DNA from 2 places in the Mesorhizobium sp. M7A.F.Ca.US.005.03.1.1 genome. Region 1 is predicted to be linked to the other one. Evidence: predicted binding sites of a transcription regulator. Region 1 holds the regulator's gene; the other holds the start of a gene.
The links. Region 1 encodes PhoB, which activates phosphate uptake and scavenging genes when phosphate is short. Its sites were predicted from a motif close to TGTCATNNANCTGTCAT; they were not measured.
Positions count from the first base shown of each region.

Region 1 (15,910 bases):
GCCGGAAGGCGTGTTTGCCGAAATATCGATGCCCCTGGAAGAGCTGTCGAAGTGATCTCCCAACAGCTCTATGTCCGCTCGCTCTCATCCGGATCGTCGGATTTCACATTCTCGCGGTAGATGGCGTAGGCCGCGAGCGCCACGGCCGGCCCCAGAATGGCGCCGAGACCGCCTTTTCCCTTGAGCAGGCTCGGCAGCACGGCGAGTGCGGCGGTGACGCCGATCGCCTTCATGTCGGCATTGCGGCGCTGCGCCCGGCGCCGGGCGCGCGAACCTGCGGATATCCGGTAGATCAGCAGGATAAGTCCGGCGAGCACCAGGAAACCGGCGCCAAACCCGAGCGCGGCGGCAAGCGAGCCGTAGCGCATCGCCGTCCAGATATAGGCGGCCCCGACCAGAAAGCCGAGACCGCAAAGCGCAGCGGCCATGGCGATCACATAGACGATTGCCGCCGTGCGCGCCCGATGAACGGCCGCCACGGTTTCCCCCGAGGCGAGGCCCGAGATCAGGGTTGCCAACATTCCCATCTGTAGCGCGACTAGCGACGCGCGATGAGCGCGAAAAGGAAGCCGACGCCAGCGGCGATTGCCAGTGACGTCACCGGCTTTTCACGCACGCTTGCCATCATCTGCGCTTCGATGTCCTTGGCATTGCTGCGCAAGCTGTCAAAGGCTGCTTCGCCCTGCGCGCGCAACTGCTCGACCCCTTCTGTCGCTGCACGGCGCGCGGTGCCATAGCCATGCTCGCCGGTCTTGGCCAGTTGTTTGGTGAGCTTGTCGATGTCGGCCTTCAACTGCCTGATGTCGGCTTCCAGGTCCGCATTTGCACGGGCGTCGGTTGCGGTCTTTCCTGCGGCAGTGGCCATGGCTTAACTCCTTGTGATTGCTCGGTTTCAAACGCGCTGCGCGCCTCATGGTTCCGGCACTGCGGACAAAGTAGCCGAAAACGCATCGGCGCGCACCCGATCCGCCGGCTTCGCAAAAAGACGCTTCCTCAGATTAGTGGCCGGCGCGCCTCGCCCAGTCCTTCCCAGCCGGCGAGCCGCTTGAGCCCTTCATTGTCGGAGACCGCGCAGCCGCCGTCGCGCCAGACGATCAGCTTGCGATCCATCAGCTTGCGGATCGTCTTGTTGGTGTGAACCAGCGACAGGCCGAGCGTATCGGCAATGTGCTGCTGCGTGATCGGTATCTGGACGGATTGGCTGCCATTCAGTCCGACGACCTTGGCCCGGCTGCCGATGAAGGCGATGAGATAGGCGGCGCGCTCGATCGCACTGCGGCGCCCGAGGCTGAGCAGATTCTCGTCCAGCATCCGCTCCTCGCGCGATGCGATCCAAGTGATGTCGTAGGCCAGCCCGGGATGATTGCGGTACAGCTCGTGCAGATATTCGCGCTCGAAAACACACAGCAGCATCGGTGAGAGTGCCTCGACGGAATGCTGCATCTCGCCCATCACACTGCCTTGCAGGCCGATCAGATCGCCGGGCATGAGATAATTGAGGATCTGGCGACGGCCATCCCGCAGCAGCTTGTAGCGAAACGCCCAGCCGGAGAGCACGGTGTAGAGATGGGCGCTATGGCTTCCCTCCACCAGCACCGTGTCGCCCTTGTCGACCGCGAGTTCGCCCTTCTTGAATTTGCTGATGAAGGCCAGCTCCTGTTTTTCGAAGTCGCGGAAAACCGGCAACGGCCGCAATGGGCAGTTCTCGCAGGGATATTGGCGGCTGGAGAAAGCGTTATTGTTCTGGACTGACATTTCGCCCCCTTCGAAAGCCCGCTCGACCCCCTTCGAAAGCCGCTCTTGGAGAGCCGCGTTTCAACGCGTTGCAAGGATTGAGGTTCCGCCCGCTGGCCACATGTCTTTTTTAAATGACAGCAAGCCAATTAGCGATCATGACTCCGGCGTTTCAAGGAGTCTTTGCCTGTGCCCACATTGCTTGACGGATTGCGGATTCTCGTTTTGGAGGACGAATTTCTCATCGCCATGGATGTCGAGCAACTTTGCCGCGATCATGGCGCCGATGAGGTGGTGATCGCCCGTGACCTGACCGAGGTCGATGGCCGGGAAGTCGCCACGCGATTCGATGCAGCCATTGTCGACTTGATGCTGGGCGGCGCCTCGACGATCGATTTCGCTTCCGGGCTGCGCGCGGCAGGCATACCTTTCGTGTTTGCGTCCGGCTATTCGGATGCCGATGAAATCAAGGCATCGTTTCCGGGCGTCAGGCTGGTTGGCAAACCCTACTCAGGCGAAGACCTGGTGCAAGCGGTCGCGGCGGCCTGCGGACGCGCTTGAGACGCGATCGCGGTCAGCTCGCCGGCGAACTCGTTACCTGGGCCGAAATCGCGTCCGGACCATACTCGTCCTCACCTGATATTTTCAGGATCTCCTGCAAGCGGGTACGGGCTCGGCTGACGCGGCTCTTGATCGTCCCCACCGCGCAGCCGCAGATCTCCGCGGCCTCCTCGTAGGAGAAACCAGATGCGCCGATGAGGATGATGGCTTCGCGTTGGTCCTCCGGCAACTGCTCCAGCGCCCCGCGAAAGTCCTTCAGGTCGAGTTGACCGTGCTGGGCCGGATGAACGGCAAGCCTGGCCGTCATGATACCGTCGCTGTCCTGCACTTCGCGCCCGCGCTTGCGCATTTGCGAATAGAACTCGTTGCGCAGGATGGTGAAAAGCCAGGCCTTGAGATTGGTGCCGGGCTGGAAGCTCTCATGCTTGTCCCAAGCCTTGACGAGTGTTTCCTGGACGAGGTCGTCGGCTTTATCGGCATTTTGCGTCAGCGACACGGCAAACGCGCGCAGACTTGGGATTGCCCCAAGCAGATCAGTCTTGAAGCCTTGTGAGACCGCGGCCATGCCTCAGTCCTTCTTCTGTGCGGGTTCAGCCTGTTCCAGTTGGCTAAGCAACTGGGAAAAGCGATCCGGCACATCGTCGGAGACCAGCGCGTCGTAATATTGTTTGAGTTTGCGTCCGATTTCGGAGTTCGGCCCAAGAGCGTCACCAGAACCGTTCCGGCGCCTGCTCTCGGCGCCAGTCAGAATATCTTTCGTCATATCCTTCATTTTGCCCTTGTATTCCCAGCGCTCAAGCCGCTCTTACCGTACTCAACACAACGCAAGCGGCGCCCTCGTCTGGTTGCCCATCCCCACCACAAACGCCACTCCCCGGCTTTTGTTCCGTCGAGGTGGAACTTTTTCAAAAAATCCGCGTTATCACGGCTTGCAGTCAGCTTGACCTGCTACGCAATCGCGTCATTCTGAGGGAGACGTCTTACCATGAGCTTATCCGCCACCATCGCACCACATCTGCCCTTCCTGCGCCGCTTCTCGCGGGCTGTTTCCGGGTCGCAAGAGAGTGGTGACGCGCTGGTCGCTGCGATGCTTGAAGCCATCATCGCCGATATCGAGATATTTCCCGAAGCATCGAGCGACCGCATCGCGCTGTACAAGGTTTTCGCCAAGCTTTTCACATCGGTCGCCATCCGCGTTCCACAGGAACAGGCGCAATCGGCGTGGGAACAGCGCACCGCCGCCAATCTGAATGCGATCGCGCCGCGGCCCCGTCAGGCCTTCCTGCTCGTGGCGGTCGAAGGCTTCAGCGAGGAGGAAGCGGCTGAGATCCTTGACGTCGGTGATCAGGAGTTTTCAGAGTTGCTTGCCCAGGCGAGCAACGAGATATCCCGTCAGGTGGCAACCGACGTTCTGATCATCGAGGATGAACCGCTGATCGCCATGGATATCGAAGAAATGGTCGAGAGCCTCGGGCACCGCGTCGTTGGAACGGCGCGCACCCATGCCGAGGCAGTGATGATGTTCGGCAAGACGCGACCGAAGATGGTGCTGGCCGACATCCAGCTTGCCGACGGCAGTTCCGGCATCGAGGCCGTGAACGAAATCCTGTCATCGACGTCGGTGCCGGTCATCTTCATCACCGCCTTCCCCGAACGCCTGTTGACTGGTGAACGACCGGAACCGGCCTTCCTGGTCACCAAGCCGTTCAATCCCGACATGGTCAAGGCGCTGATCAGCCAGGCACTGTTCTTTGACCGGCAGGCGAAAGCCGCCGCATAGTCGGGAATTGGGAGTGGAGGAATTGACGAACCCAAGGCGATAGCCTCGCTCCCGAATCTCTCCAGATGATCAATTCGTCACTTCGTGCCGCCTGATGCACCCGGGCGGCGAGGTGAATTCCTGCGGTTCCGCTCGAACGATTTGCAAGCACGGTCTTTTTCGGCAAAGGGTGGGAACAAACCGCAACCACCCACGTTTTCATCGCACCATTCGAAGGAGATGGATCATGCTTTACTGGGCGCTCGTATTTCTCGTCGTTGCCATCATCGCCGGCGCGCTTGGTTTCGGCGGCATCGCCGGTACCTCCGCCGGCATAGCGCAGATATTGTTTTTCATCTTCCTCGCCTTCCTGGTCATTTCGCTTCTTGCGGGCCTGTTCAAACGGGCTTCGTAAGGACGGACGGCCGAACACTGGAAGCCGCACCCCTCAAACGGTTTCCAGCCACCGCCGGGCGGTGTCCCTCAAAGGACGCCGTCCGGCGGACCGTTTTTGGCGGCGGGTTTTCCGGAAACCTGTTTGGAACCCATTCAACGATGAGCCGTTCAGCCTGAATTGGGTGGACAGATTGGCCGATGGGTTCCAGGACCGGAAACAGGAAAGACGCCGTGCAAAGCGATGAAGTCATCGCCCTCCATCCCGCCGACAGCGGCATGCAGCTCGGCCGTGCTCTTCTTCACGCGTTGCACAATGCCGGCATTTCCGTTCTCTACCAGGATCGCGAGATGAAAACCGTATGGGCGCGCAACATGCGTGCGCCCTGGGTTTCGGACACCGCCGACAGCATCGGCATCCTGCCGGAGGCGCAGGCCGACCGCATCGGCGCGGCCAAGCGCGACGTCATTGCATCCGGCAACCCCCAACGTCTCGAGATCAGCGTTCCCGTCGAGGATGGCAGCCGCTGGTTCGAAGTGTGGATCGATGCCGATCACGGCGATGGTGGCACCGTGCAAGGCGTCGTCACCACGATGGTCGAGACGACGGAGCAGAAGCGCCGCGAGCAGACCCTGACGACGCTGTTGCGAGAGGTGAGCCATCGCTCGAAAAACCTGCTGGCGATCATCCAGAGCATAGCCACCCAGACCGGCCGCTACTCCGACAGCATCGGCGATTTCCTGACACGCTTTCGCGGCCGGCTGCAATCGCTGGCCTCGTCCCAGGATCTCGTGACCTCTTCCAACTGGCGGGGTGCAGCACTTCGCGAACTCGTGTCGGGCCAGGTTGGCCGCTATGGCGGCGATCCGGTTCGCAGCCTGAGGTTTCAGGGGGCAAACCCCTATCTCAATCCCAACGCTGCCTTGCATATCGGCCTTGCGATGCATGAACTCGCCGTCAATTCGGTGAGCTACGGCGCCCTGTCGCGGCCCGGCGGGTACGTCAATGTTACAGCCAACCTGACCGCCGACGACACGGGAACCTCCCTGTCCCTGACATGGGCGGAGGCAATCGGCGCCAGTGATGTCAGGCGTAGCGAGAAGCGCTTCGGCAGCGTCGCACTCGAACGGGTCGTGCCGGCGTCACTGAACGGAACGGCGACGCTCGAAATCGCGGCTGGCCGCCTTGAATACCGCCTTGTCGTTCCGCACGGCAATTTCGAGACGGATTGAGCGACCTTCCTTAACCCGCCGTTCACCATAAAAGCAGATGCTGTTTTTCCCAGATACCGCTGGAACTTGTTGCATCACCGAACATTTCCGCAGCAGGATTTGCAGTATGGTGGGAGGAATGCCTTGACGGTTGCCGACATGAACAGACTGGAGCAGGCCGCCCGGATTTCCATGGGCGAGTTTGAGGACTCCGAGGCTTCCGCGCCACCGCTGGCTCCTGTTCCCAACGGAGCTTTGCGCCTTGTTGCGCTGGCCTTGGTGGCGGTGATCATGGCGGTCGCCCTGCACCAACTGGTCTACTAGGCCACGTCGTTTCGGCCGGTGGCCGAATCGGCTGTAGCGCCATCTTATTTCCCCGGCCGATCAAGCCAGCCAGGAACTTTGGCGAATGTAGACCGTTACTATGGCGAGAGGACTTCTCGCCATGGAACATATCGCTGCATTGTTGCTGGTCATCGGTTGCTCGAACACGATGGCCGACTGCCGTGAACTCCAGGTGCCCGTAAGCGTTTTCGCGACGGCCGAGCAATGCGTGGCCGAACGCCCATTCGTCTTGGGCGACGTGCAAGGGCAGGCTGACCACATCGTCGCCAAATGCCTTGCGGTCGATCCGGCGCTTGAGGACGACTATGATCAGATCGTCTGGAATGTGCGCGCCGATGGTACGCTTGACGCGTCTTTGGCAATTTCCAGCCTGGTAATGGCATCGAACACGATACGCCCAGAAAAAGACTATCTTCACCAACAATAGATTGCAGCAGCAAAGGCCGTCATTTCATGCTAAATGGCGGCTGGAGCTTACTAAAGTGAGGACACAAAGTGAGGAGTGACTCTATGCGGAAGATGATTATTGCCCTGGTTGCGGTGGTCGCGGTCAGCGGCTGCACCTCGACTGAGAAGGACGTGGTTGGCGGCGGCTTGATCGGCGCCGGTGTCGGCGGCTTGGTCGGCGGCGGTAAGGGCGCGCTGATCGGCGCGGCCGTGGGTGCCGGTTCCGGCCTGCTGGTGCGCAACCTGCGCAACGGCTATTGCCAATATCGCGATCATCGCGGCCGGATCTACACGGCTCGCTGCAACTAATTCGGCGATAATCGAAACGTCGATCCGGAGGCCGGTCCGCCGGCTTCCGGGTTTTTGATGTCTGGATGCTTCCCCCTTGTCGGCAACGGTCGCGCTCAATTGGCGAGTGGAATTTTGATTTCCACGTTCAGCCCATTGGCTTGGTAATCCCGTTTGATCGTACCGCGCAATTCGCGCGTCACGTTGAGGTCGATCAGCTTGGTGCCGAATCCGGTCTCGGCGGGCGCTTCAAGTTTCTTCTGCCCGTTTTCGCGCCAGTTGAGAGCCAGCATCCTGTCGCGCCCTCGGCCTTCGAGCGACCAGTCCACCTTCAGCGCCCCAACGGAATTGCCGGCCTCGCCGTATTTCAGCGCATTCGTCGCCAGTTCGTGGAAGGTCAGGCCGAGCGCTTGCGTCGTGGTTTCGTCGAGCAGCACCTGTGGTCCCGACAACAGCTCATCGGGCAGCTCCTTGCCGAACACCTGACCCAGCTCGATGCGCAGGAGATCGCCAAGATCGGCCTTCTGCCAGCGTGAGCGCGTCAGCATGTCCTGGGAGGCCGCCATCGCCTGCAGCCTGGCCGAGAAGGACGCTGAAAACTCGTTGACGTCGGTCGCCCGCGATGCCGTCTGACGCGCGATCGCCAGCACCCTGGTGATCGAATTCTTGATGCGATGCTTCATCTCCTGCAGCATCAGGTCTTTTTCGATCAGGCTCTTTTCCGTCGTTTCGTGCAATCGCGACGCTGCCTCATAGGCCCGCTCCTGATAGCGCGCCACAAGCGCGATTGCGCCCGCCAACAGCAGGCCGAACAGCCCCAGCATCACCGGAATGGCGCGCGACGACGGCTGCGAGAAGGCGCTTGTCGGCCGGAACAGGACAGTCCATGGCTGTCCGGCGACGATGATCTTTCGCGTGACCAGCAGCCTGTTCCCGAAAGTGGAAGCCGGCGGCGTCTCCGACCGGAACAACAGATTGTCGCCGTTCACGGCACCATCGCCATCATAGATTTCGGTGTTGACCGGCAAAAGCGGCGACCGGCTGAGCGCGGTCTGGAACAGATCGCGAGCCCGAAAGGCCGCATAGAGAAAACCTGATGTCGAGGATCTCGAAGCATTGATGACGTCGGGAGCGGTTTCGACATTGAGCCGCACGAAAACGAAGAAGCCGGTGAACGTCTGCGCGGCGCCCGTGTCCTGGCCTAGCTGCACCAGCCCGCTGGCATGCTGCTGGTCGTCGGACATCGCCTTTTCGATCGCCGCACGCCGCACCGGTTCGCTGAACATGTCGTAGCCGATGCCGGCTTGATTGGATGGATCCAGCGGTTCGAACAGCACGATAGGGGTGCGCCAGGGTTGCGTGGTATCCGGGTAGATTGGATGACTGACGCCATAATCGTGCAGCATGTCGCGTTCGACCGTCGCCTCGTCGCCCGTCTTTGCCAGCCTGAGGAAGCCGATACCGCGCAAGCCGGCGAAATTCTTGTCGACATCGAGCGCGGTGAAGAAGGCCTTGAACTCATTGCGAGAAATATCGCCATTGCGGGCGTCGAACAGGGCCTGCGTCGAGCGCAGCAGCGACAGATGCAGGTCGATGCGGCTCTCGATCCGGTTGAGCGCATCGTCGGCAGTCGCCTCGAACTTGATGCGCGCGGCTTCCTGCGTGGCGAAGTAGGCAAAACCTGCCATCACCATGCTGATCAGCGCGACGGCGATAAAGGCGATGATCGGGAAAAGCTTCTTCAACGGATCGTGCGGTCCCTGAGCAATGTCGGACCTTTATGCGCAAGTCGCCCTGCCAACACAATGCCAAGGCCAAGCCATCCCTACGGCTGGCATATCACGTGTCCGGCAACCGCGATCTGGCTTGATCTCAGGCCGCGATCTTCAGCGCGCCCGGTCCGGGAATGGCGCCTGGCGGGCATTTGCCCAGAATGATCATGCCCAGCACCTCGTCCTGGGTGACATCAGTGGTGCGGGCGGTGCCGACCACCTGGCCGTTCTTCATGACGCAGACCCGGTCGGCAAGCTCGAACACATCGTGGATGTCGTGGCTGATCAGGAAGATGCCGATGCCGTCGGACTTGAGCTGCTTGACCAGTTCGCCGACCTGCGCCGTTTCCTGCGGACCAAGTGCGGCCGTCGGCTCGTCCATGATCAGGATGCGGGCGTTGAACAGGATCGCACGCGCGATCGCCACCGATTGCCGCTGGCCGCCCGACAGCTTGATCACCGGCTCCTTGAAACGCTGGAACCGGGGATTGAGCCGACCCATCACCTTGCGCGCCTCGGCCTCCATGGCAACGTCGTCGAGCGTGCCCCAGGCGGTCATCAACTCGCGGCCGAGGAACAGATTGGCGGCGGCGTCGACATTGTCGGCCAACGCCAGCGTCTGGTAGATCGTCTCGATGCCGTATTTCTTGGCGTCGCGCGGGTTGGAGATCGATGCCTCCTCGCCGTTGACGAAGATCTGGCCCGAATCGCGCTTGTAGGCGCCGGACAGGATCTTGATCAATGTCGACTTGCCGGCGCCATTATGGCCGAGCAGCGCCACGACCTCGCCGGGGAAAAGATCGATCGAGGCGTCGTCGACGGCGCGGATGCCGCCAAACGCGATCGAGATGTTCCTCATGTCGATCAGCGCGGTGGCTGCAGGAGCAGTCTTGTCAGTCATGGCATGCCCTCCTAGACGCGCTTGCGATAGACGGTGTCGAGCCACACGGCGATCACCAGTACGGCGCCGACGACGATGCTCTGCAGCGGCGAGTCGACACCAAGCAGCACCATGCCGGACTGCAGCGACTGCATCAGCAGGGCGCCGAGCATGGCGCCGATGATCGTTCCCGACCCGCCGGCTAGCGATGTGCCACCGATCACGGCGGCTGCAATGACGAGCAGCTCGTCGAGCGTTCCAAGCACGTTGGTGGCCGAATTCTGCCGGGCCGAGGAGATCGCCGCGGCAATCGTGGCCAGCACGCCCATGATCATGAACACCTTCATGGTGATCCAGCGCGTGTTGATGCCGGCGAGATTGGCCGCCTCGGGATTGCCGCCGATGGCGAAGACATAGCGGCCGAAACGGGTGCGGTTGGTGATGAAGGTCATGACCAGCCCGACGGCGACCGCCATCAGCACCGGTATGGCGATACCGTGGGCGATGAACAGGCCGCCTTCGGGAACGGTGATGTTGTTGGCGGCCGCATATCTGTTCACGATGCCGATCGGCCAGGGGTAGGAGTTGGCGAGCCAGACCGCACCCATGATGGCGCCGCAGGTGACGACACCGAGCAGCGCCTCGGCCCAGATCGGACGTAGCGGAAAACGGAAACGCTTGCGCTGCACCCGCCCGTTGAACAGCCCAAACACCACGGCGAGGCAGGCGACGATCCCGACAACCCAGCTCCAGGTTGCGCCGATCGATCCCGCCGGCCCGCCGCCCATCAGCTGAAAGGTGGCGTTAAGCGGCGCCACGGTCTGGCCTGATGTGACCCACCAGGCAGCACCGCGCCAGACCAGCAGGCCGCCCAGCGTCACGATAAAGGCGGGCACTTCGAGATAGGCGATGACGAAGCCTTGAAAGGCGCCGATCAACAGGCCGAGCGCCAGGCCGATGACCAGCGCCAGGACCCAGATCCACGGATTGCCGAGTTCGAGCCCGACAAAACGCACCAGGAAATGCACCTGGGCAAATCCCATCACCATGCCGATCAGGCCCTCGGCGGAACCGACCGACAGGTCGATGTTGCGCATGACGATGACCAGCACCATGCCGCAGGCCATGATGGCGACCGCGGATGTCTGCACCGACAGGTTCCACAGATTGCGCGGCGTGAGAAAGGTGCGGCTGTCGAAATCGAGCGGGTTGACGCCGAGGCGCAGGCTGGAAATGACATGCAGCCCAATCCAGATGACCAGCAGCGCGCCGATCATGCCGAGCATCCGGGTGTCGATCTCGGTCGCCTTCAGGAACCGGGCGACGGCGCCGAGTTCCGACGCGCGCGCCGTATCGGCCTGCGGGTTGGACGTCGTGTCGGTCATGATTTCCTCCCACCGGCTGGCCGTCTGACGCGCATGCCGGAGCCCAGCCTAGAAGCTATCCGCATGATGCGGAAACACAATTCTTTGAGAAAACGCCGCGGCTTTTGGGCCGCGGCGTTCAGATATTTCGAAGTGGTCCGGATCAGTTACAGGCCGCGACGGTGCCGGCAGCGACACCCGCGCAGACTTCGTCCTTCTTGATCCAGCCAGCGTCGATGACGACGTTGAGATTGTCCTTGGTGATGGCAACCGGAGTCAGGAACAGCGACTTGACGGTGTTGCCGCCCGGCGTCGTGAAGTCCTTGGCGCCGGCGATGTCGCTCGTCTTCTTGCCGTCGGCCAGTTGCGAGGCGATCTCGGCGGCATTCTTGCCGAGCTCGCGCGCGTCCTTCCACACCGACACGGTTTGCGTGCCCAGGGCGATGCGGTTCAGCGCGGCGTGGTCGCCGTCCTGCCCCGAGACCGGCACGGTGCCGGCCAAGCCTTGAGCCGTCAGCGCCGCGACGACGCCACCGGCAGTGCCGTCATTGGCCGCGACCACCGCGTCGACCTTGTTGTCGTTGGCGGTCAGGAACTGTTCCATGTTCTTCTGGGCGTTGGCGGGCAGCCAGCCATCCGTGTAGGCTTCGCCGACATTCTTGATCTTGCCGCTGTCAATGGCTTCCTTGAGCACTTCCATCGAGCCCGAGAACAGGAAGTCGGCATTGGGATCGGCACCGGAGCCCTTGATGAAGACGTAGTTGCCTTCCGGCTTGACCTTGAACACTTCGCGGGCCTGCATGCGGCCGACTTCCTTGTTGTCGAAGGTCAGATAGAAAACGTCCTTGTTCTCGATCAACCGGTCATAGCCGACGACCGGAATGCCTTCGTCCAGCGCCTTCTGCACGGCCGGGCCGATGGCCGAAGCATCCTGCGCCAGGATGATCAGGGAATTGGCGCCCTGCGAGATCAGGCTTTCGACGTCGGTAAGCTGCTTGCCGGGATTGGACTGCGCATCGGCGGAGATGTACTTGTCGCCGGCGGCCTCGATCGCCGTCTTCATGGCGGCCTCGTCGGTCTTCCAGCGTTCCTCCTGGAAATTGGACCACGAAACGCCGACGACCTTGTCCTTCGCCTGCGCGACAGACGCGAGCGTCAGCGACATGGCGGCACCCGCCAGGATGGCGGCTGTGAATCTTTTCATATTATCCTCCCTGCGCCGCGTATGGCGCGACCAAACTGGCCCGAGGGCCGGCACAGAGGCCCTATTTTTTCGAGCCTCGAAAAAATACTGGGCCAACGCCCGAACGCTGTCAACATCGATTCTGATGGATTTTGATGTCGTCTCGAATTTTTTTCGGGCCTCGGAATAAATAAATGACACGGCGCGCGGCTTCTGCCAGTATTTGACCGCGTCACCGACAGCGTTCCAGGGCAGGAAGAACCGCGGCGACCGGGAGGATATGAAAGAGCATGTCGGTCGGAATCCGCCACGACGATTTGCGCCGCCGCAACCGCGCGATGGTGATCGCCGCGGTGCGCCGCGCCGGACAGCCGTCGCGCACCGAGATCGCCGCAACCACAAGCCTCAGCCATTCGACGATCTCGGCGATCTCATCCGACCTGATCGTCGAAGGCATCCTGACCGAAAGCAAGCCGAGCGAGGCCGGCTCGCTCAAACGCGGCCGTCCGCAGGTCGGCCTCAGCCTCAATCCGGAAGCGGCCGCGGTAATGACCGTGGTGCTGTCGCTGAACTTCCTCTCGGTCGCCGTCATCGACTATGCCGGCCAGGTAATATCCGAGGAACAGCGTCGGCTCGACACGCTGACGATGTCGCGCGACTCGCTGATCGGTGAGTGCACGGCAATCGTGCGGCGCCGCCTGGAAGATCCCGACCTGGACGTGCGCAGCATCGCTCGTATCGCGCTGGCCGTCCAGGGCATCACCGACACCCGTGCCCGCGCCATGCTGTGGTCGCCGATCACGCCGCACACCGACATCGCCTTCGCCGACATATTCGAAGAGGAGTTCGGCGTCCCCGCCATTATGGAGAACGACTGCAACATGATGGCGGTGGCGCTGCGCTGGCGCGATCCCGATCGTTACCGCGACGATTTCATCGCTATCCTTTTGTCGCACGGCATCGGCATGGGGCTGGTGCTGAAGGGCGAATTGTTCACCGGCACCCATTCCTCGGGCGGCGAATTCGGCCACATGATTCATCGGCCGAACGGGGCGCTGTGTCGCTGCGGACGGCGCGGCTGCGTCGAAGCCTATGCCGGCAATTATGCCATCTGGCGCAACGCGCGGCAGATGGGCGAGGATGCAGAACCCGTCGCCGATGTCAGCGACGCCGACATGCGCGCCCTGGCTGCCGCCGCCCGCGAGAGGGACGGACCGGAGCGGGAAGCCTACCGCAAGGCTGGCGAAGCGCTCGGCTACGGCCTCGGCAGCCTGTTCGCGCTGATCGATCCGGCCCCCGTCGCCATGGTCGGCGTCAGCGCCGCCGCCTTCGACCTGATCGAGCCGGCATTGCGGCAAGCGATTGCCCAGACCGCCGGCGGCCAGCATTCCAAGTCGATTTCCTTCGACACCGAGCCGAACGAACTGCCGCTGATCCGCGAAGGCTGCGCCATGCGGGCGCTGATCTTCGTCGATCAGGAGATTTTTGCGCCGGGCGTGCAGGCGAGATCCGGTCTCGGCGGCAAGAACGTGGCGTGAGTTCAAACGAGGGAGTTCAGTCCTCGCGAATGGCGTAACCCGCCCCACGGATGGTGCGGATGACATCGGGCATACGGCCGTTGTTGACCGCCTTGCGCAGCCGGCCGACATGCACATCGACCGTGCGTTCGTCGATGTAGATCGTCTCGCCCCAGACATTGTCGAGCAGTTGGCTGCGCGAGAACACGCGGCCTGGATGGCGCATCATGAATTCAAGCAGGCGGAATTCCGTCGGCCCGAGCCGGATTTCGCTCTTCTTGCGATAGACACGGTGCGATTCGCGATCGAGCACGATATCGCCGACCTTGAGCACGCTGGACAGCACTTCCGGCTTGGCCCGGCGCAGCAGCGCCTTGACCCTGGCCATGAACTCCGGCGTCGAGAAAGGCTTGACCAGATAGTCGTCGGCACCGGTCGAGAGGCCGCGCACGCGGTCGCTTTCCTCGCCTCGCGCGGTCAGCATGATGATCGGCAGCCGCTCGGTCTCGGGACGCATCCTTAGCCGGCGGCAGAGTTCGATACCGGAAACCGCAGGCACCATCCAGTCGAGCACCAGAAGGTCTGGAACGTTCTCCTGCAGCCGGATTTCGGCCTCGTCGCCGCGCGTCACCACCTCGACCTGGTAACCTTCGGATTCGAGATTGTAGCGGAGCAGCACGCCTAGCGGCTCCTCATCCTCCACCACCATGATGCGTGGCGCGATCATCGGCTGGTCACCCCTGTCATGCCGCTGGCGCGGACATTGCCGTCTCGTCCTGCTTCGGACGATTGGCTGGCAACTGCGTGCCGGTCAAAACATAATAGGCATTTTCGGCGATGTTGGTCACGTGGTCGCCGATCCGCTCGAGGTTCTTGGCGCAAAACAACAGGTGCGTGCACGCCGTGATGTTGCGCGGATCTTCCATCATGTAGGTCAGCAGTTCGCGGAACACCGATGTGTATTTGACGTCGATGCGTTCATCATTGTTTCTGAGCGTGGCAAGCGCTGCCGCGTCAGCGGCGGCATACTCGTCGACGACCCCCTGCACCTGGATCAGCACCAGCTGCGCCATCGCGTCGATCGAATGCGAAAGGTCGTGCGGCGTGACGCTCAGCCCGACAGTGCCGACGCGCTTGGCGATGTTCTTGGCAAGGTCACCGATGCGCTCGAGGTCGCCGGCCATGCGGATCGAACCGACTACCGCACGCAGATCGTTGGCCATTGGCTGGCGCTTGGCGATCAGCGTGATAGCACGATCGTCCAGCTCGCGCTGGCGTGCATCCATGATGGCGTCGTCGGAAACCACCCGCTGCGCCAGCGCATTGTCCGAATTGAGCAAAGCCCTGGTCGAGCCACCGACCATCGAGCGGGCGAGATCGCCCATGTCGCGGATCAGCTGGCTGATCTGCTCCAGATCCTCATCGAAAGATGCGACGGTATGTTCACCCATGATCTTCGTCCCTCATATGCCAGAGATCAGCCGAACCGGCCGGTGATGTAGTCCTGGGTGCGTTTGTCGTCGGGGGTGGTGAACATCTTGTCGGTGGCGCCCTCCTCGACCAGATAGCCAAGATGAAACATCGCGGTGCGCTGCGACACGCGCGCTGCCTGCTGCATCGAATGGGTGACGATGACGATCGTATAGTTCTGACGCAGTTCGTCGATAAGTTCCTCGACGCGAGCGGTGGCGATCGGGTCGAGCGCCGAACACGGTTCGTCCATCAGGATCACCTCGGGTGACACGGCGATGGCGCGTGCAATGCACAGGCGCTGCTGCTGGCCACCGGAAAGACCCGTGCCAGGTTCCTGCAAACGGTCCTTGACCTCGTTCCAGATCGCCGCCTTCTTCAGGCTGGACTCGACGATCTGATCCATGTCGGCCTTGCGCTTGGCCAATCCGTGGATGCGCGGACCATAGGCGACGTTCTCGTAGATCGACTTTGGGAACGGATTGGGTTTCTGGAACACCATGCCGACGCGCGCCCTGAGTTCGACGACATCGATGTTCTTGTCGTAGATGTCCTCTTCGTCGAGCGTGATCTTGCCGGTTACCCGTGCTGAATCGATGGTGTCGTTCATGCGGTTGAGGCAGCGCAGGAAGGTGGACTTGCCGCAGCCGGAGGGGCCGATCAGCGCCGTCACCTGGTTCAGGCGGACGTCGAGATCGACGTCGAACAGCGCCTGCTTCTCGCCGTAGAACACGCCGACCTTGTCGCCGCGCATTTTTATCACTTCGTTCGACTTCATCTTGTCGCCCACTGCGTTTTCAAGGGACTGTTCGGTCATGATGTTCATACCAAAATGCCTTTTTTCTACCAGCGCCGCTCGAACCGACGCCGAAGCACGATCGCGGTGATGTTCATGGCCATGAGGAAGACGAGCAGGATGATGATGGCGCCGGACATACGCTCGACGAAGGCGCGTTCGGCCTCGTTCGCCCACATATAGATCTGC
Region 1 covers NZ_RZRO01000049.1:586-16,495, reverse strand. Annotated here, with positions in the region: gene EN990_RS20175 (HWE histidine kinase domain-containing protein) at 1-55, shown strand, start outside; gene EN990_RS20170 (hypothetical protein) at 69-527, opposite strand; gene EN990_RS20165 (DUF883 family protein) at 539-865, opposite strand; gene EN990_RS20160 (Crp/Fnr family transcriptional regulator) at 994-1,755, opposite strand; gene EN990_RS20155 (response regulator) at 1,924-2,295, shown strand; gene EN990_RS20150 (RNA polymerase sigma factor) at 2,309-2,860, opposite strand; gene EN990_RS20145 (NepR family anti-sigma factor) at 2,864-3,067, opposite strand; gene EN990_RS20140 (response regulator) at 3,281-4,075, shown strand; gene EN990_RS20135 (DUF1328 domain-containing protein) at 4,302-4,469, shown strand; gene EN990_RS20130 (sensor histidine kinase) at 4,649-5,680, shown strand; gene EN990_RS20125 (hypothetical protein) at 5,804-5,983, shown strand; gene EN990_RS20120 (hypothetical protein) at 6,105-6,431, shown strand; gene EN990_RS20115 (YMGG-like glycine zipper-containing protein) at 6,515-6,760, shown strand; gene EN990_RS20110 (CHASE domain-containing protein) at 6,856-8,484, opposite strand; gene EN990_RS20105 (ATP-binding cassette domain-containing protein) at 8,612-9,412, opposite strand; gene EN990_RS20100 (sugar ABC transporter permease) at 9,424-10,776, opposite strand; gene xylF (D-xylose ABC transporter substrate-binding protein) at 10,919-11,959, opposite strand; gene EN990_RS20090 (ROK family protein) at 12,229-13,476, shown strand; gene phoB (phosphate regulon transcriptional regulator PhoB) at 13,493-14,182, opposite strand; gene phoU (phosphate signaling complex protein PhoU) at 14,199-14,906, opposite strand; gene pstB (phosphate ABC transporter ATP-binding protein PstB) at 14,933-15,751, opposite strand; partial or broken gene pstA (phosphate ABC transporter permease PstA) at 15,769-15,910, opposite strand, start outside.

Region 2 (15,910 bases), on a different contig from region 1:
GGATCGCGATGTTGATGTCGCTGACGGCAGTGTTCTTGCCAAATCGTCGGGTGACACCGCGGATTTCGAGCGTGGCGGAATTTGCTGGCATGGCGGCAGGTTCCAGTCCGGACCATTGATCGTCAGGCATTCGCCTAGCGCAGCCACATGAACCTGCCGTGTCGCGTTGATGTCAGTTTTGTTACGCTCCACAGGCCGGAGTCTGCGGCCGGCCCAGGATCAGCAGTCGAAGGTGATGTGGAATGCAGGCCTGGCGAGCTGGCGCCGGTGGCCAGACGGCACCACTTGATGCGCATATACTCGCCCGTCGCGCGCCGGCGATGGCGAGGCCGTCCTTCAGGCGTTCCAGACAAGGGCCGTCATGGCGTCGATGCCGGTGTCGAGAGGCACGTCATGCGGATAGCAGGGGCGGGGGCGGTTTGCCCCCGCTGCCCAGCGTCAGTGACAGCCCGTTCCTGGCGTCGCTATCCGCCATATTTCTCCAAGAACGCCTCGGCCTCGAGCTCCCGGAAGTCATCCAACGCGGCCCGCAGCCTTGCATGGTCCCAGTCCCACCAGGCCAGCGCCTGGTAGCGTTCGGCCGTGCGGCGATCGAAGCGCTCGCGGATCGGCTTTGCCGGCACGCCGGCGACGATCCTATAGGGCGCTACATCTTTCGAGACGACAGCGCCGGCGCCGACCGCGGCGCCATCGCCGATGGTGACGCCGGGCAGGATGGTCGAGCCGTGACCGAGCCAGGTGTCGTGGCCGATGGTGACCCGCTTGGCGCGGCGCTGGGCGAAGAATTCGCTCTCGTGCTCGGCATCGTCCCAGTAATCGGAGGCGCGATAGGTGAAATGGTGCAGCGTCGGCCGCCAGGTCGGGTGGTTGGTGGCGTTGATGCGCACGCTGGCCGCGATGTTGGCGAACTTGCCGATCGTCGCGCACCAGACGGCGCAGTCCTGCATCATGTAGGAATAGTCGCCGAGTTCGCTTTCCGAGACCCGGCTGCGGTCGGCGATCTCGGTCCAACGGCCGAGCGTCGAGTTCTGCACCTCCGCCGTCGGATGGATCAACGGCGTCTCGGATAATTTCCTGGTCATGCGGCGATTTTTCCGGGCGCGAAAGCGGTGACGTCGATGATGCGGTCGGCAACCGCCTCGCGCACGTCGTGGTCGTGGAAGATGCCGAGCAGGGCGACATCAGCCGCCTTCTTGGCGGCGATGAGTTCGATCACGACATCGCGGTTCCTGGCATCGAGCGAGGCTGTCGGCTCGTCGAGCAGCAGGATCGGATGCTCGGTGATGAAGCCGCGCGCGATGTTAACGCGCTGCTGCTCGCCGCCGGAGAAGGTCGCAGGCGGCAAGGCCCAGAGTTTCTCCGGCAGGTTGAGCTGCGCCAGCAAGGCGCGCGCCTTGCCGCGGGCAATCTCGCGATCCTCGCCGCGCTCGACCAGCGGTTCGGCGACGACGTCGAGCGCCGAGACGCGCGGCACGGTGCGCAGGAACTGGCTGACATAGCCGATCGTTTGCCGGCGTATGGCCAGCACGGTGCGCGGGCTGGCGGTGGCGAGGTCGATCAGCCCATCACCATGCGTGACGATGATCTGGCCTTCGTCGACGGCGTAGTTGCCGTAGAGCATCTTCAGGATCGAGCTCTTGCCGGCACCGGAAGGACCGCCGAGCACGGTGCATTCGCCAGCCCTGATCGAGAACGAGACACCGGCGACAACAGGCAGTTTGATGCCGTCGCGCAGGTGCATGGTGAAACTCTTGGCGACATCGGAGACAACGAGGGGGGTTGCCATCAGAAGGGCCTCCAATTGTCGTTCGTTTGCGGGCCAACGCCCGCCTCTGCCTTGCCAGGCATCTCCCCCTCAAGGGGGGAGATCGGCAGCTTTCTCGTTGCGCTTGTTCTGCAACATTGGAGAGTGGCGAAACCGAGGACGATAGCCAATCTCCCCCCTTGAGGGGGAGATGGCCGGCAGGCCAGAGGGGGGTGCCTTGGCGCCATCGTCAAACCTGCAAAATCGAGGAAACAAGCAATTGCGTGTAGGGCGCGCGGGGATCGTCGAGCACGCGGTCGGTGAGGCCGCTTTCGACGACGCGGCCGTCCTTCATCACCATCATGCGCTGCGACAAGAGCCGCGCCACGGCAAGGTCGTGGGTGACGACGATGGCCGCCAGACCGAGATCGGTGACCAGACCACGCAGCAGGTCGAGCAGGCGGGCTTGCACCGAGACATCGAGGCCGCCTGTTGGCTCATCCATGAACACCAGCCGCGGCCCGGTGACGAGGTTGCGGGCAATCTGCAGGCGCTGGCGCATGCCGCCGGAAAAGGCCCGGGGCTCGTCGTCGATGCGGTCCTCGTCGATCTCGACACGCGACAGCCAGTCGACGGCGGTGGCGCGGATCCTGCCGTAGTGACGGTCGCCGACCGCCATCAGCCGCTCACCGACATTGGCGCCCGCCGACACCGTCATGCGCAGACCGTCGGCGGGGTTCTGATGGACAAATCCCCAGTCGGTGCGCATCAGGAAGCGGCGCTCGGCCTCGCTCATGCGGTAGAGCTCGCGGAACTGGCCGTCGCGCATGCGGTAGCTGGCGGAGCCGGAGCTCGGCAGCAGCCGCGTTGACAGGCAGTTGAGCAGCGTCGTCTTGCCGGAGCCGGATTCGCCGACGACAGCCAGGACTTCGCCCGGCCACAGGTCGAAGGAGACGTTGTCGCAGCCGACGCGCGAACCGTAGAATTTAGAAAGTGCTGCGACACGCAGCAGCGGTTCGTCGGTCATTGCGCCGGCTCCCTTGTTCCCGAGGCAAGATGGTTTTCCGGGGCAAGATGGCCGCGATAGCCGTCCGCTCGCCGCTTCTCGCAATGGTCCGTGTCGGAGCAGACGAACATGTGGCCGCCATGGTCGTCGAGGATGACTTCGTCGAGATAGACGTTCTCGGCCGCGCACAGCGCGCAGGGCTGGTCGAAGGTCTGGACCTCGAACGGATGATCCTCGAAGTCGAGGCTGACCACTTCGGTGAAAGGCGGCACCGCGTAGATGCGCTTTTCGCGGCCGGCGCCAAACAGCTGCAGGGCCGGCGAGCGGTGCATCTTGGGATTGTCGAATTTCGGCGTCGGCGAGGGGTCCATCACATAGCGGCCCTCGACCTTGACCGGATAGGCATAGGTGGTGGCGATGCGGCCGTGCTTGGCGATGTCCTCGTAGAGCTTGACGTGCATGAGGCCATATTCCTCCAGCGCGTGCATTTTGCGCGTTTCGGTCTCGCGCGGCTCGAGGAAGCGCAGGGGTTCGGGGATCGGCACCTGGTAGACCAGCACCTGGGCCGCCGTCAGCGGATGCTCGGGAATGCGGTGACGGGTCTGGATGATGGTGGCGCTGGCAGTGTCGGTCGTCACCGCGACATTGGCGACTTTCTTGAAGAAGGCGCGGATCGACACCGCATTGGTGGTGTCGTCGGCGCCCTGGTCGATGACCTTCAGCACATCGTCCGGGCCGATGATCGAAGCGGTGACCTGGACACCGCCGGTGCCCCAGCCGTAGGGCATCGGCATTTCGCGCGAAGCGAACGGCACCTGGTAGCCGGGAATGGCGATGCCCTTGAGGATCGCCCGGCGGATCATCCTTTTGGTCTGCTCGTCGAGATAGGCGAAGTTGTAGGTGGCGATGTCGGTCATGGCGATCACATCCACATTGTGCTATCGAATTGGCGTCCAGGACGCGGATACAGGGGCGAATTCAGATAAACTCGACCGGATGGATGCATCTCGGAATTCTGTTGGTGGTGTTCGCCGGCGTCGTTCTCTTCTTCCTTCGGCGCATGATTTTGCCCGGCCCCAAAGAAGGCTCTCAAGGTGAGTCCGTGGGCGTCGGGAATGGTGATTACTCCGGGTATGACGGCTATGGCGGTCATTCCCACGATGGTGGCGGCCATGGTGGCGTCGGGCACTAAATTCATTCCGCAGCCTCCAATCCCCTGGCATAGCGCGCCAGCCGCTCATTGAGCGTGCCGGTGTGCAGTTCGAACATGTGGTTGTCTTCGTCGTAGAAATAGATCGAGCGGCCTTCACCCTCGACGCGCGGGCGCGGCGGGCGCATGTCGAGGCCGAGCCTGCCGATGCGCTCGGCATAGCGGTCGAAATCGGCGTCATCGATCTTGAAGGCGATGTGGTTGTAGCTGCGCTCCGGCAAGGGTTCGCCCTCCATGATGGCGACCCAGATGTCACCGATCAGGAAGAATTTTTCGCGCGACAGCGAGAACTGCCTGGCGTCGCTGGCATAGACTTCGCGCGCGTCGAATACGCCCTCGAGGATTTCGGTCATCCGCTCGAGATCGCGGACGATGAAGGTCATGTGGGAAAGGCCCTCGATCATTCCGCGGCCTCCCGCTTCTCTTCGACCTTCACGGGGTTTTCGCGCGCGTCATATTCGGTGCGCATGCGGCGTACGAGATCGAGTTCTGCCTGGAAGTCGACATAGTGCGGCAGCTTCAGATGCTCGACGAAGCCGGTCGCCTGGACATTGTCGGAGTGCGAGATGACGAACTCCTCGTCCTGGGCCGCGGCGACGACATCCTCGCCGAGCTCTTTCGCGCGCAGCGCCCGGTCGCAGAGTGCCACGGCCATCGCCTTGCGTTCGCTCTGGCCGAAGACCAGGCCGTAGCCGCGGGTGAATTGCGGCGGCGCCTTGGCCGAGCCTTTGAACTGGTTGACCATCTGGCATTCGGTGACGCGGACAGTGCCGAGCGGCACCGCGAAGGGCAGTTCGGGCACGTCGAGCTCCAACTCGACTTCGCCGATGCGGATCTCGCCGACGAAGGGGTGGTTGCGGGCATAGCCGCGCTGGGTGGAATAGCCGAGCGCCAGCAGGAACCCTTCATCGCCGCGTGACAGCGCCTGCAGGCGGATGTCGCGCGCCATCGGGAATTCGAGCGGCTCGCGGGTGATGTCGCCGGGGACATGGTCCTGCGGCATGTCGCCATCCGGTTCGATCAAGCCTTCGCGGGCGAGGATCGCCGAGACGCGCGGCATGGCTTGCGCTTCCGTGTCGCGCAGCAAGGGCTCGGCGACATCGGCGCCGGCGGCAAGCTCGGGATCGAGCAGCCGGTGGGTGTAGTCGAAGGTCGGTCCGAGCAACTGGCCGCCGGGCAGGTCCTTGTAGGTCGCCGAGACGCGCCGCTCGACCAGCATGTTGGCGGTGTCGATGGGCCTGGAGTAGCCGAAGCGCGGCAGCGTGGTGCGGTAGGCGCGCACCAGGAAGATCGCCTCGATCATGTCGCCGCGCGCCTGGACGATGGCGAGCGCGGCCAGTTCACGATCATAGAGCGAGCCTTCGCTCATCACCCGGTCGACGCCGAGCGCCAGCTGCTCGACGATCTGGTCGAGACGAAGGGCGGGCACCGAACGGTCGCCACGCCGGCGGTCGGCCAGCAGGCTGTGGGCGTTGGCGATTGCCGCTTCGCCACCTTTTACCGCGACATACATCTTACGCCTCCATCGTCTTGATGCGCGTCGTGCGCGGTAGGCAGGCGATGCCGCCTGATGTGGCGAGGATGATGTCGACGCCGCGCGGAAAGCGCTTGATATTCTGCTTCCACTGCTCGACGAAATGGCGTGGCATCTGCGCCGGCGCGATCGTGGCGCTGGTTTCGATGCCGGGACCTTCGAGCAATAGCGGCGTGCCGGAGACCAGATCGCTGACCTGCAGGATCAGCGTGGTCGAGCGGTCGGGATAATCCTGCGTGCCCTGCGAAAAGCCATCGAGCGCCATCATCTCGGCAGGTGCTGCGATCAAGGCGAAATGCGCATCGGCCGGTGTGTTGGCCAATGGCGCGCCGGTATGGAACCCAAGCCACGATCTGATCGCGGTGGAGGCCTGCAAAGCCGGGTCGAGCCAGAGCGGCGTGTCATTGTCGCACAGCGCCAGTGCGATGGCGCCGGCGGTAGCCGAGAGCGGCACCGGCGGGCGGGCGAAGGCCGGCAGCGGTTGCACGCTGCCCGGCCGAGCCATTGCGTCCATCACGGCGCGGAACACGGTCTGGGCGTTGAAGACCGGATCGGCGAACCCGCCCTCGATCGATTGCGCTGCAATGTCCATCAGTCTTCTCCGCGAACCATGGTGAAGAAATCGACCTTCGTTGCCGCCGTCTCGGCGCGGCGTTTTTCGTGCGCCAAGGTCAGAGCCGACCGCAGAGGCGCTATCAGTCCGGTCTCGACCTCATTGCGGCGGGCAGGGTCCTGCCATAGGGCGTCGGCGATAGCCGCCAGCTTCGCCTTCTGCTTGTCGCGGCCAAGCGCATAGCAATGGCCGACCTGTCCGGTGGGTAGCCTGACCGTGGCGCGGGTGACGGTCGCCTCGCCGACATTGAAAGGGGCGCCGCCGCCGCCGATGCGGCCGCGCAGGGTGACAAGGCCGGTTTCGGGGCCGCGCAACAGCTCGGCGTCCGAAGGCAGTCCGGCCTCATTCCAGAGCCGTACGATGTCATCGCCGCTGGATTGCGTAAGGGTTGCCATGGCGGCTTTGCGCTCGGCCTGGTCGCGGGCTTCCTGTCCTCGCATCAGCAGCATTCCTCTTTGTTAATTTGTCTATTGATGTAGACAACTATACAAATTATATCTATTATCTAACGCGTGTCCATGACGGGTGGATGACAGCGATAGAAGACTGGGCGCTGGAAGGTTGGGGCAATGATGGTCGGGCGGCTGTTAGCGGACAGCATCGAGCGGCGCAGTGGCGTTTCGCTGTGGCGGCAGATCGCCGACAAGATCCTGCATGCGATCGCCATCGGCGATTTCACGGAGAATGCAGCGCTGCCGCCGGAGGTGGCGCTGGCAGAACGCTATGGCGTCAACCGTCACACGGTGCGCAACGCCATATCAGCCCTTGTAAGGGAAGGCGTGCTGCGGGCCGAGCAGGGGCGCGGCACCTTCGTACTGTCGCGCAAGCGGCTGTCCTATCCGATCGGGGCGCGCACACGTTTTTCGACAGGGCTGCAAGGGCAAACGACGGAACGGCACATCGTCCTGCTCGCCTCGTCGGTCGAGCCGGCCAGCCAGCGCGTCGGCGAGGGACTGGGTCTTCCCAAGGGAGCCGATGTGATCCGGTTGGAAACGCGCGGCGAAGCCGACGGACGGCCGGTGTCGCGCGCTGCCGGCTGGTTCGAGGCCCGGCGCTTTGCCGGCATCGATGCCGCGATGGCGGAAACAGGCTCGATCACCGCATCGCTGGCGCGGTTCGGCATAGACGACTATCTCAGGCAATCGACCGTGCTGTCGGCGCGCCATGCCGATGCGGCGGACCTTGCCGACCTCGACCTGCAGCCGGGCGCCATCGTGCTGGTCACGGTTGCCGTCAACGTCACGCCGGACGGCCAGCCGATCCAGTTTTCCGAGTCGCGCTTTCCGGCCGAACGGGTGGAGCTGAAGCTGTCGGCGCTGTAGGGAGTGCCCGGCCCAGCTCGGCCGCATTCACTTGCCAGCGGCGGCGCATTTGAGGACCGGCTTCGCCGCCTGCCATGTTATAACCCCACCTCGATCACAGCCTTGATCAGGCCGGATTTCTCATGCGCCCAACGAGCCAGATCGCGCGGCGTGGCGGCGAGTGTGGTGCGGTGTGTGACGAGCTTGGCCAGTGGTACGGCCCCGTTGCGGATCGAGGCGGCGACATGGTCGAAGTCGGCGCGCAGCGCGTTGCGGCTGCCGATCAGCGTCATCTCGCGCTTGTGGAATTCCGGATCGGAAAAGCTGATGTCGTCCTTGACGACGGAGACCAGCACCAGCGTTCCGCCATGCGCGACATGGGCGAAGGCCGACTGCACCGACTGGGTGTTGCCGGTGGCGTCGAAGACCACATCGAAGCCTTCGCCTGATGTCGCTTCCCTGATCAGATCGGGCACCGCGCCGCGCGAGCCGTCTAGGGTCTGGAAACCAAGCTCGTTTCCAGCGAAGGCGAGCCTTTCACTGCTCATGTCGAGCAGCGTCACGTCGAGCCCGGCGATGCGGGCGAAGATGGCGGTGCCGAGCCCGATCGGGCCGGCGCCGATGACCAGCGTGTGGGCGCCGGGGTCGGCGCGGGCGCGCCGCACGGCATGCGCGCCGATGGCCAGGAACTCGACGGCAGCGGCGTCGGCCAGCGAAAGGCCGTTGGCCGGATAGAGATTTTGCGCCGGCACCAGGATGCGTTCGCACATGGCGCCGTCGCGATGCACGCCAAGCACCTCGATCCTGACACAGCAATTGGGCTTGCCGTGCCGGCAGGCGATGCACTTGCCGCAGGAAAGATAGGGGTTGACGACGACGGGCTCACCAATGGCCAGTTCGACGCCTTCGCCGGTCTCCATCACGGTACCCGAGACCTCATGACCCATGATGCGGGGATAGGCGAGGAACGGGTGCTTGCCCTCGAAAATGTGGTAGTCGGTGCCGCAGATGCCGACATGGCTGACCGCCACCAGCGCCCAGCCGGGAGGCGGTGTCTCGGGTGCGGGCCGGTCTTCAAGGACAAGATCGCCGGGCGAACGGCAGAGGACGGCTTTCATGCGCTAATCCAGTCATGAAATCGCCGGCCCGTTGGTGTGGCGGACCGGCGGTTGATTGCGGGGTCGCTACTTGCCGCGGCGGCGCAGGCCGTCGAAGTAGACGATGATGATGATCAGCGCGCCGGTGATGATGCGCTGCCAGAACGAATTGACGTTGAGCAGGTTGGCGCCGTTGTTGATGGTGGCCAGGATGAAGGCGCCGAGCAGCGGCCCATGCACCGAGCCGACAGCGCCGAACAGCGAGGTGCCGCCGATGACCGACGACGCGATCGCCTGCAGTTCCCAGCCCTCGGCCTGCGTCGGGTTGCCGATGCCGATGCGGGCGGCCAGCAGCACGCCGACGAAGGCGGCGCACAGGCCCGACAGCGTGTAGGCCATGTAGATGGTGCGCTGGACATTGACGCCGGACAGGCGCGAGGCCTCGGCGTTGGAGCCGACCGAAAACAGGTATCTGCCCCAGCGGCTGTGGTGCAGGAAGATATAGGCCGGAATGCCGACCAGGATCACCATCCAGAACAGGTTGGGGATGCCGATGAAGGAATTGCGCGAGAAGGCGGTGAAGGTGTCGCTGTTGATGTTGATCGAATTGCCGTTGGTCATCAAAAGGCCGATGCCGCGCAGCGAGGTCAACGTCGCCAGCGTGATGATGAAGGGCGGCAGGCCCATCTTGACGATACCGAAGCCGTGGAACATGCCGATGGCGACACCGACCAGCAGCGTCACCAGAATGGCGAGCCAGATGGGGAAGCCGGCATTGATCATCATGGCCACGACCACGGTGGCGAAGCCGACCACGGCGCCGACCGACAGATCGATGCCGCCGGTGATGATGACGAAGGTCTGGCCGACCGCCATGATGGCGATCATCGAGCCCTGGCGCAGGAGATTGGCTATGTTGTTGGCCGAGGCAAAGCTTGTCGTCGTCACGGAGAGGAGGATCCAGAGCAGAACCAGCAGCGCCAATAGCGTCAGCCCGAACAGGACATTATAGTTGCGCTTCGGTTTTTCGACGGCGATCGCCTCGGTGCTCATATCTGTCCTCCCAGCTTTTCTTGTTTCTCGGCGAGCGCCTGAGTGAGAATATCCTCGTGGCTGGCGGCGTGAAAACCGTGCGTCGCCACCAGTTTGCCGCGCCGGAACACATGCAGCGTATCGGCGAGTTCATAGACTTCCGGCAGATAGGACGAGATCAGGATGATGCCGGCGCCCTTTGACAAAAGCGCGCCGAACAGGCGGTAGATCTCGGCCTTGGTGCCGACATCGACGCCGACGGTCGGTTCGTCGAAGATGAACAGCTTGGCGCCGTGCGCCAGCCATTTGCCGATGACGATCTTCTGCTGGTTGCCGCCCGACAGGCTGGATGCCAGCGCGCCACGTGTCGGTGTCTTGATGCGCAGATCGGCGATCTGGCGATCGGCCTGCGTCTTCTCCTGCGTGCTCGAAATCAGCAGATTGTTCGAGATGCGCTTGTAGATCGGCAGGTTGAGGTTGAAGCCGACCGGCAGGTTGAGGCAGAGGCCCTGGTCGCGGCGGCTCTCCGGCGCCAGCGCCATGCCGAGCTTGATCGCGTCATGTTCGGAATTGACCTGTACCTCCTTGCCTTCCCAGAGGATCTGGCCGGCGGATTTGCGGTGGCGGCCGTAGAGCGTGGTGACGAACTCGCTGCGTCCGGCGCCGATCAGCCCATAGAGTCCGACGATCTCGCCGGCGCGGACCGTCATCGAGACATTTTCGAAGCCCTTGCCGGACAGGTTTTTCGCCTCGATGATGGCGGCGCCCGGCGTGAAATGCTCCTTGTGATAGACCTGCTCGATCGAGCGGTTGATCATCATCTTGACCAGTTCGGCATCGTTGGTCTCTGCGATGTTGCGGGTGCCGACCAGCGTGCCGTCGCGCAGCACGGATACCCGGTCGGCGAGTTCGAACACTTCCTCCATGCGGTGGCTGATGTAGATGATCGTCACGCCTTCGCCCTTCAGACGGCGGATCAGCGTGAAGAGCTGGTCGGCCTCCTTGCGGGTGAGGTAGGCGGTCGGCTCGTCGAAGATCAGGAATTTGGTGCCGCGCACGGTGGCGCGGGCGGCGGCTATCAGCTGCTGCTGGCCGATGGTCAGGTCGCCGAGCGTGACATGCGCCGGCAGGTCGAAGCCGAGGTCGTCGATGATCGTCTGCGCCTGCCTGACCATGGCGCGCTGCTGCAGGATGCCGAAGCGCGAATTCTCCTCGCCGAGGAACATGTTGGCGGCGACCGTCAGGTGACGGCACAGCACGACTTCCTGGTGCACGGCATTGATGCCGAGCGCCATCGCCTCGTGCGGCGTCGCCAGGGCGGCCGGCTGGCCCTCCCAGACAATCTCTCCGGAGGTGCGCGGCATGACGCCGGTCAGAAGCTTGATGAGCGTGGATTTGCCGGCGCCGTTTTCGCCGACGATGGCGTGGATCTCACCGGACTTGAAGGCGAGGTCGACCGGTTTCAGCGCGTGGGTGCCGGGATAGCGCTTCTCCAGCCCACGCAATTCGAGGATAGTCCGCCCCTGTTCCAGAACGGGTGCGGGATGCAGTTCCTGCGCCGTCGAAATCATGACAATCCTCCCAGATTGGCCTCCCTGATTGGCTTCCCAGGCTGGCCTCACGATTGGCACGCGGCGAGGCAGGGATATGCCTCGAAAACAGCCTGGCTCAGGCGTGCGGATTGCCAAGCCGTTCGTGCGGCAGTTTGTGTCTCCGGGGCGAGGTGCCCCGGAGACGATTGCGGATGCGACGGCTCAGAGCTTCGGATTGAGCAGCGCGTCGATCTTGGGGTCTTTCATGTTGTCCTTGGTCACCAGATTGGCGCCGGTGTCGACATTGGCTTCGACCTTTTCGCCCTTGGAGGCGGCGAGCGCGGTCTTGATGCCGTCATAGCCCGTCCGGTACGGATCCTGGACGACGAGGGCGGAAATGACGCCGTCGTTGAGGAACTTGATCAGCTTCTCGTCGCTGTCGAAACCGACCAGCGCCAGCTTGCCGCCTAGGTTGTTTTCCGCGACGGCCTGGCCGACGCCCTGCGCCATGATCAGGTTGGAAGCGAAGATGCCTTTGAGGTTCGGGTTGGCGGTGATCAGGTCGGTGGCGATGTTGAGGCCGGTGGTGGCCTGGCCGTCGGCATATTTGTCGGCAACCAGCTTGAGGCCCGGATATTTGGCGGCCAGCTGTTCGGTGAAGCCCTGCTTGCGCTGTTCGAGCGAGCCGGCGCCCGGTGCGTTGGTGATCAGGGCGACGTCGCCCTCGATCTTGCCGCCGTTGGCGGCGCCGATGGCGGCGGCGAGGCCGTCGGCAGCGACGCGGCCGCCCTGCACATTGTCAGTGGTCAGGAACGAGGTGAAGGCCTTGGAGTCGGCACCGGAGTCGATGCCGATGACCTTCACCTTGGCAGCGGCTTCATCGATCGGCTTGCCGAGCGCCTTGAACTCGGTCGGCGCAATGACGATGGCCGCCGGGTTGCTGGCAACGGCGTTCTCGAGGATCGAGACCTGGCCGTTGACGTCGGTTTCAGCCTGGGCGCCGAGTTCCGGCACGTTGACGCCGAGATCCTTGCCGGCCTTGCGGGCGCCGGCCAGAACGATCTGCCAGTAGAAGGACGTGGTGTCCTTGACGATGATCGGAATGGTGACGTCCGCCGCCGAAACCGGCGCCGAATGCATGACGCCGGCGAGCATTGAAGCTGCTGCCAGCGTCATGACGGCGCGGCGGTTGAGAATGCTGGTCACGAATTTCATGAGGTTTCCTCCCTAAGTCGCCCGGTGAACGATACGGAAGCTCCGTCCGGATAGGCGCGGTCCCAAACAGAACTTTATCAATAAAAAACAGTTGCCCTGTTTTGATAGTGCATCGAACAGATCGATGCAAGCGGTGTTTGACCAGTCGTTGCGAGGTCTGGCAGAGGCAGATCCCCCGCCCTGTTCTCCCATTGGCGCCGTCACGCTTCCGTTCCGTTCTGGGAACGTATGGAATATTAATTCCACCAATTCGTCAATATGGAATATCCATTCCTCCATGTGCCGCAAGAACATGAAGTTTCACGCCAGCTCCTGCACCAGCGTGTAGGGACGATATTTGGCGTATTCCGTTTCCGGTACGTCGATGTCGAGCAGCTCGAGGTTGCGCGTCAGATTTGCCAGCTTGGCGGTGCCGGTCAGTACGGTGGCGACGGCAGCTTCATGCAAGGGGAATTGGAACGCTGCGGCGGCGAGCGGATAGCCACCCTCGGCGGCGATCCTCTCCATTGCGCCGACGCGGTCGAGCACGTCATGGCTGGCGGGGCGGTAGTCGAAATGTGCGCCTTGCACCGGGCCGGTCGCCAGGATGCCGGAGTTGAACACGCCGCCAATGACCAAGGAGGTCTGCTGTGCCCCGCATAGCGGCAGCAACTCCGCTTCGGCACTGCGGTCGAGCAGGGAATAGCGGCTGGCAAGCAGGATGCAGTCGAGCGGCGCCCGGCGCATGACGTCCAGGCAGATCTGCACCTCGTTGACGCCAAGCCCATAGGCGGAAATGACGCCAGTCCGTTTCAGCTCTTCGAGTGCCTTGAGGCCGCCATCCATCAGGTCGCGAAAATGCAGCTTGGTCTTCTCGATACCATGGGTGTAGGCGCCGATGTCGTGGACAAACAGGATGTCTATCCTGTTTAGGCCAAGCCGCGCATAGCTGAACTCGACCGACCGCATAATGCCGTCATAGGAATAGTCGTAGTCGAGCGCGAAGGGCAGCGGATCGACATAGGAGTGATCGGGAACCTGATCGTCCGGCACCGGGCGAAACAGCCGGCCGACCTTGGTCGACAGCACATAGGAATCGCGCGGCTTGTAACGCAGGAAGTCGCCGAAGCGGCGCTCCGACAGTCCGAAACCGTAGAAGGGTGCGGTGTCGAAATAGCGCAGGCCGGCATCCCAGGCGCCCTGCAGCGTCTCCATCGCCGCTTCGCGCGAACAGGCGCGGTAAAGGCCGCCAAGTGCGGCGCCGCCGAAGCTCACTTCGGTGACCTCCAGAGCTGTCCGACCGATACGGCGTTTTTCCATGCAAAACCTCCCCGTTGCCCGCCGCTGACCGGCGCGCAGTCTACTTTATATCAGTAAAATCTAAAGTGTTGCGCCCAGATGCCAGGGCACGAACTCGTTGTCGCCGTAGCCGAAGTCCTCGCTCTTGGTCTTGCGGCCGGAAGCCGTTTCGACGATCAGTTCGAAAATCTCGCGGCCCATGCCGGCGATGGTCTTTTCACCCGAGGCGATGACGCCGCAATTGACGTCCATGTCCTCTTCCATCTGGTGGTACATGGTCGAGTTGGTGGCGACCTTGATCGACGGCGTCGGACGGCAGCCGAAGCAGGAGCCGCGGCCGGTGGTGAAGACGATGACGTTGGCGCCGCCCGCCACCTGGCCGGTCGCCGAAACCGGGTCGTAGCCAGGCGTATCCATGAACACGAGGCCACTGCCGGTGACTTTTTCGGCGTAGCCGAAGACGCCGTTGAGCGGCGTCTGGCCGCCCTTGGCGACCGCACCGAGGGACTTCTCCAGGATGGTGGTGAGGCCGCCGCGCTTGTTGCCGGGCGAGGGATTGTTGTCGATCGAGGCGCCATGCTTGGCGACGTGGTCCTCCCACCACTTCACGAAGCCGTCGAGCTTCTGCGCGATCTCCGGCGTTGCCGCGCGGTAGGCAAGCAGATGCTCGGCGCCGTAGATTTCCGTGGTCTCGGAGAGAATGCCGATACCGCCGACGCCGGCCAGGATGTCGACAGCCGCGCCCAGCGCCGGATTGGCCGTGATGCCCGACATGCCGTCGGAGCCGCCGCATTGCAGGCCGACGACGATCTCGCTGACCGGGATCGGCTCACGCTTCAACTGGCCGACTTCCTCGGCGATCTCGGCCAGCACGCCCATCGCTTTTTCCACCGATTTGCGCGACCCGCCGGCGTCCTGGATGTTGAAATGGCGCTTGCCGGCAGCGACGCCCTTCTGGCCGTAGAGGGTGAGCTGGTTGACCTCGCAGCCGAGGCCGACCATCAGCACGCCGCCGAAATTCGGGTGGCGGGCATAGCCGGCAAGCGTGCGGTGCAGCACCATCATGCCGTCGCCGGTGCCGCTCATGCCGCAGCCCTGGCCGTGCACGATCGGCACGAAGCCGTCGATGCCGGGGTATTTCGGCAACAGCGTGCGGTTGGCGGTATCGGCGATGGAATGGCAGACGGTGGCCGAGCAATTGACGCTGGCGACGATGCCGATGAAGTTGCGCGTGCCGGCGCGGCCATCGGCGCGGCGATAGCCCATGAAGGTGCGGGCGCGGTCGGCCTCCGTCGCGTGCTCGGCCTCGCTCGGCGGCACGACCGGCAAGCGGCCGGATTCGAAAACCAGATTGTGCGAATGCACGTGCTCGCCGGCTGCGATGTCCTGTGTCGCGCGACCGATCGCCTGGGCGTATTTCACGACGGCCTCTCCGGCGGCGATCGGCTTGATCGCCACCTTGTGGCCGGGCTCGATCAGCGCACTGGCGACGGCACCGCCCGGCAGCGCGGTGCCGATCTCGATGCGGCCGTTCGCGACGGCGACATTGTCGGCGGGGGACAGAAGAATGCAGTTGGAGGCGTTCACGGGCGGTTTCCTGGGTGATCCTGGGTTGCGCGGGGCGGATTGACACGCGCCTGTTTAGAGATATTGTCTTTTATCGTGAAAAAACAGTTTTGCGTCAATTGTTTTTTCGTGGGGAGTTCCGCATGTCTCCGGGTTGTTCCGGGAAGCAATTTCGCTTCTCAGAGCCATGCGAACGTCATATTGCGCTTCAAACCGTCCGCTGCAAGCGACGGCGTGCAACGGGTCAGGGATGTCGAAGAGCAACAACGTCTACAAGGATGCCTACAACCGCTGCCTGCGGCTGCTCGACGAAACGCGCAGCCTGCCTTCGGAGCCGGAACTGGGCACCTTGCTTGGCGTCAGCCGGACCACGGTGCGCACCATTCTCGCGCGCATGGAAGAGACCGGGCTGATCGCCTGGAACAAGCGCGCCAAGACGGTGCTGCGCGAACCGCTTCCCGATGATTTCTTCCCCGAGGAAGAGACAGACACGCTGGCCGAGATCATCGAACGGTCGTTCATGCGTCGGCTGCTCGCCGGCGGCGCCGAAGCCGGCATGCAGATCAACGAACTCGAACTGGCGCGCGAGATCGGCGTTGGCACCACCAGCGTGCGCGAGTTCCTGATCCGCTTCTCCCGCTTCGGCCTGATCGAGAAACGTCGCAACAGTCATTGGGTGCTGAAGGGCTTTACGCGCGCCTTCGCGCTGGAGCTGACCGAAATCCGCGAGATGTTCGAACTGCGCTCGGCGGCCGCCTTTGCCGCTTTACCGCAGGACAGCG
Region 2 covers NZ_RZRO01000093.1:5,170-21,079, forward strand. Annotated here, with positions in the region: gene phnC (phosphonate ABC transporter ATP-binding protein) at 1-91, opposite strand, end outside; gene EN990_RS27960 (DapH/DapD/GlmU-related protein) at 465-1,082, opposite strand; gene phnL (phosphonate C-P lyase system protein PhnL) at 1,079-1,786, opposite strand; gene phnK (phosphonate C-P lyase system protein PhnK) at 1,995-2,771, opposite strand; gene EN990_RS27980 (alpha-D-ribose 1-methylphosphonate 5-phosphate C-P-lyase PhnJ) at 2,768-3,667, opposite strand; gene EN990_RS27985 (hypothetical protein) at 3,673-3,948, opposite strand; gene fosX (FosX/FosE/FosI family fosfomycin resistance hydrolase) at 3,945-4,364, opposite strand; gene EN990_RS27995 (carbon-phosphorus lyase complex subunit PhnI) at 4,361-5,473, opposite strand; gene phnH (phosphonate C-P lyase system protein PhnH) at 5,475-6,086, opposite strand; gene phnG (phosphonate C-P lyase system protein PhnG) at 6,086-6,547, opposite strand; gene phnF (phosphonate metabolism transcriptional regulator PhnF) at 6,680-7,429, shown strand; gene EN990_RS28015 (zinc-binding alcohol dehydrogenase family protein) at 7,507-8,526, opposite strand; gene EN990_RS28020 (ABC transporter permease) at 8,593-9,558, opposite strand; gene EN990_RS28025 (sugar ABC transporter ATP-binding protein) at 9,555-11,108, opposite strand; gene EN990_RS28030 (ABC transporter substrate-binding protein) at 11,292-12,284, opposite strand; gene EN990_RS28035 (aldo/keto reductase) at 12,585-13,583, opposite strand; gene EN990_RS28040 (altronate dehydratase family protein) at 13,644-15,149, opposite strand; gene EN990_RS28045 (GntR family transcriptional regulator) at 15,379-15,910, shown strand, end outside.
Region 2: phnF (phosphonate metabolism transcriptional regulator PhnF) is a predicted target of PhoB. The motif match lies at 6,626-6,642, and genes of this name have one in related genera.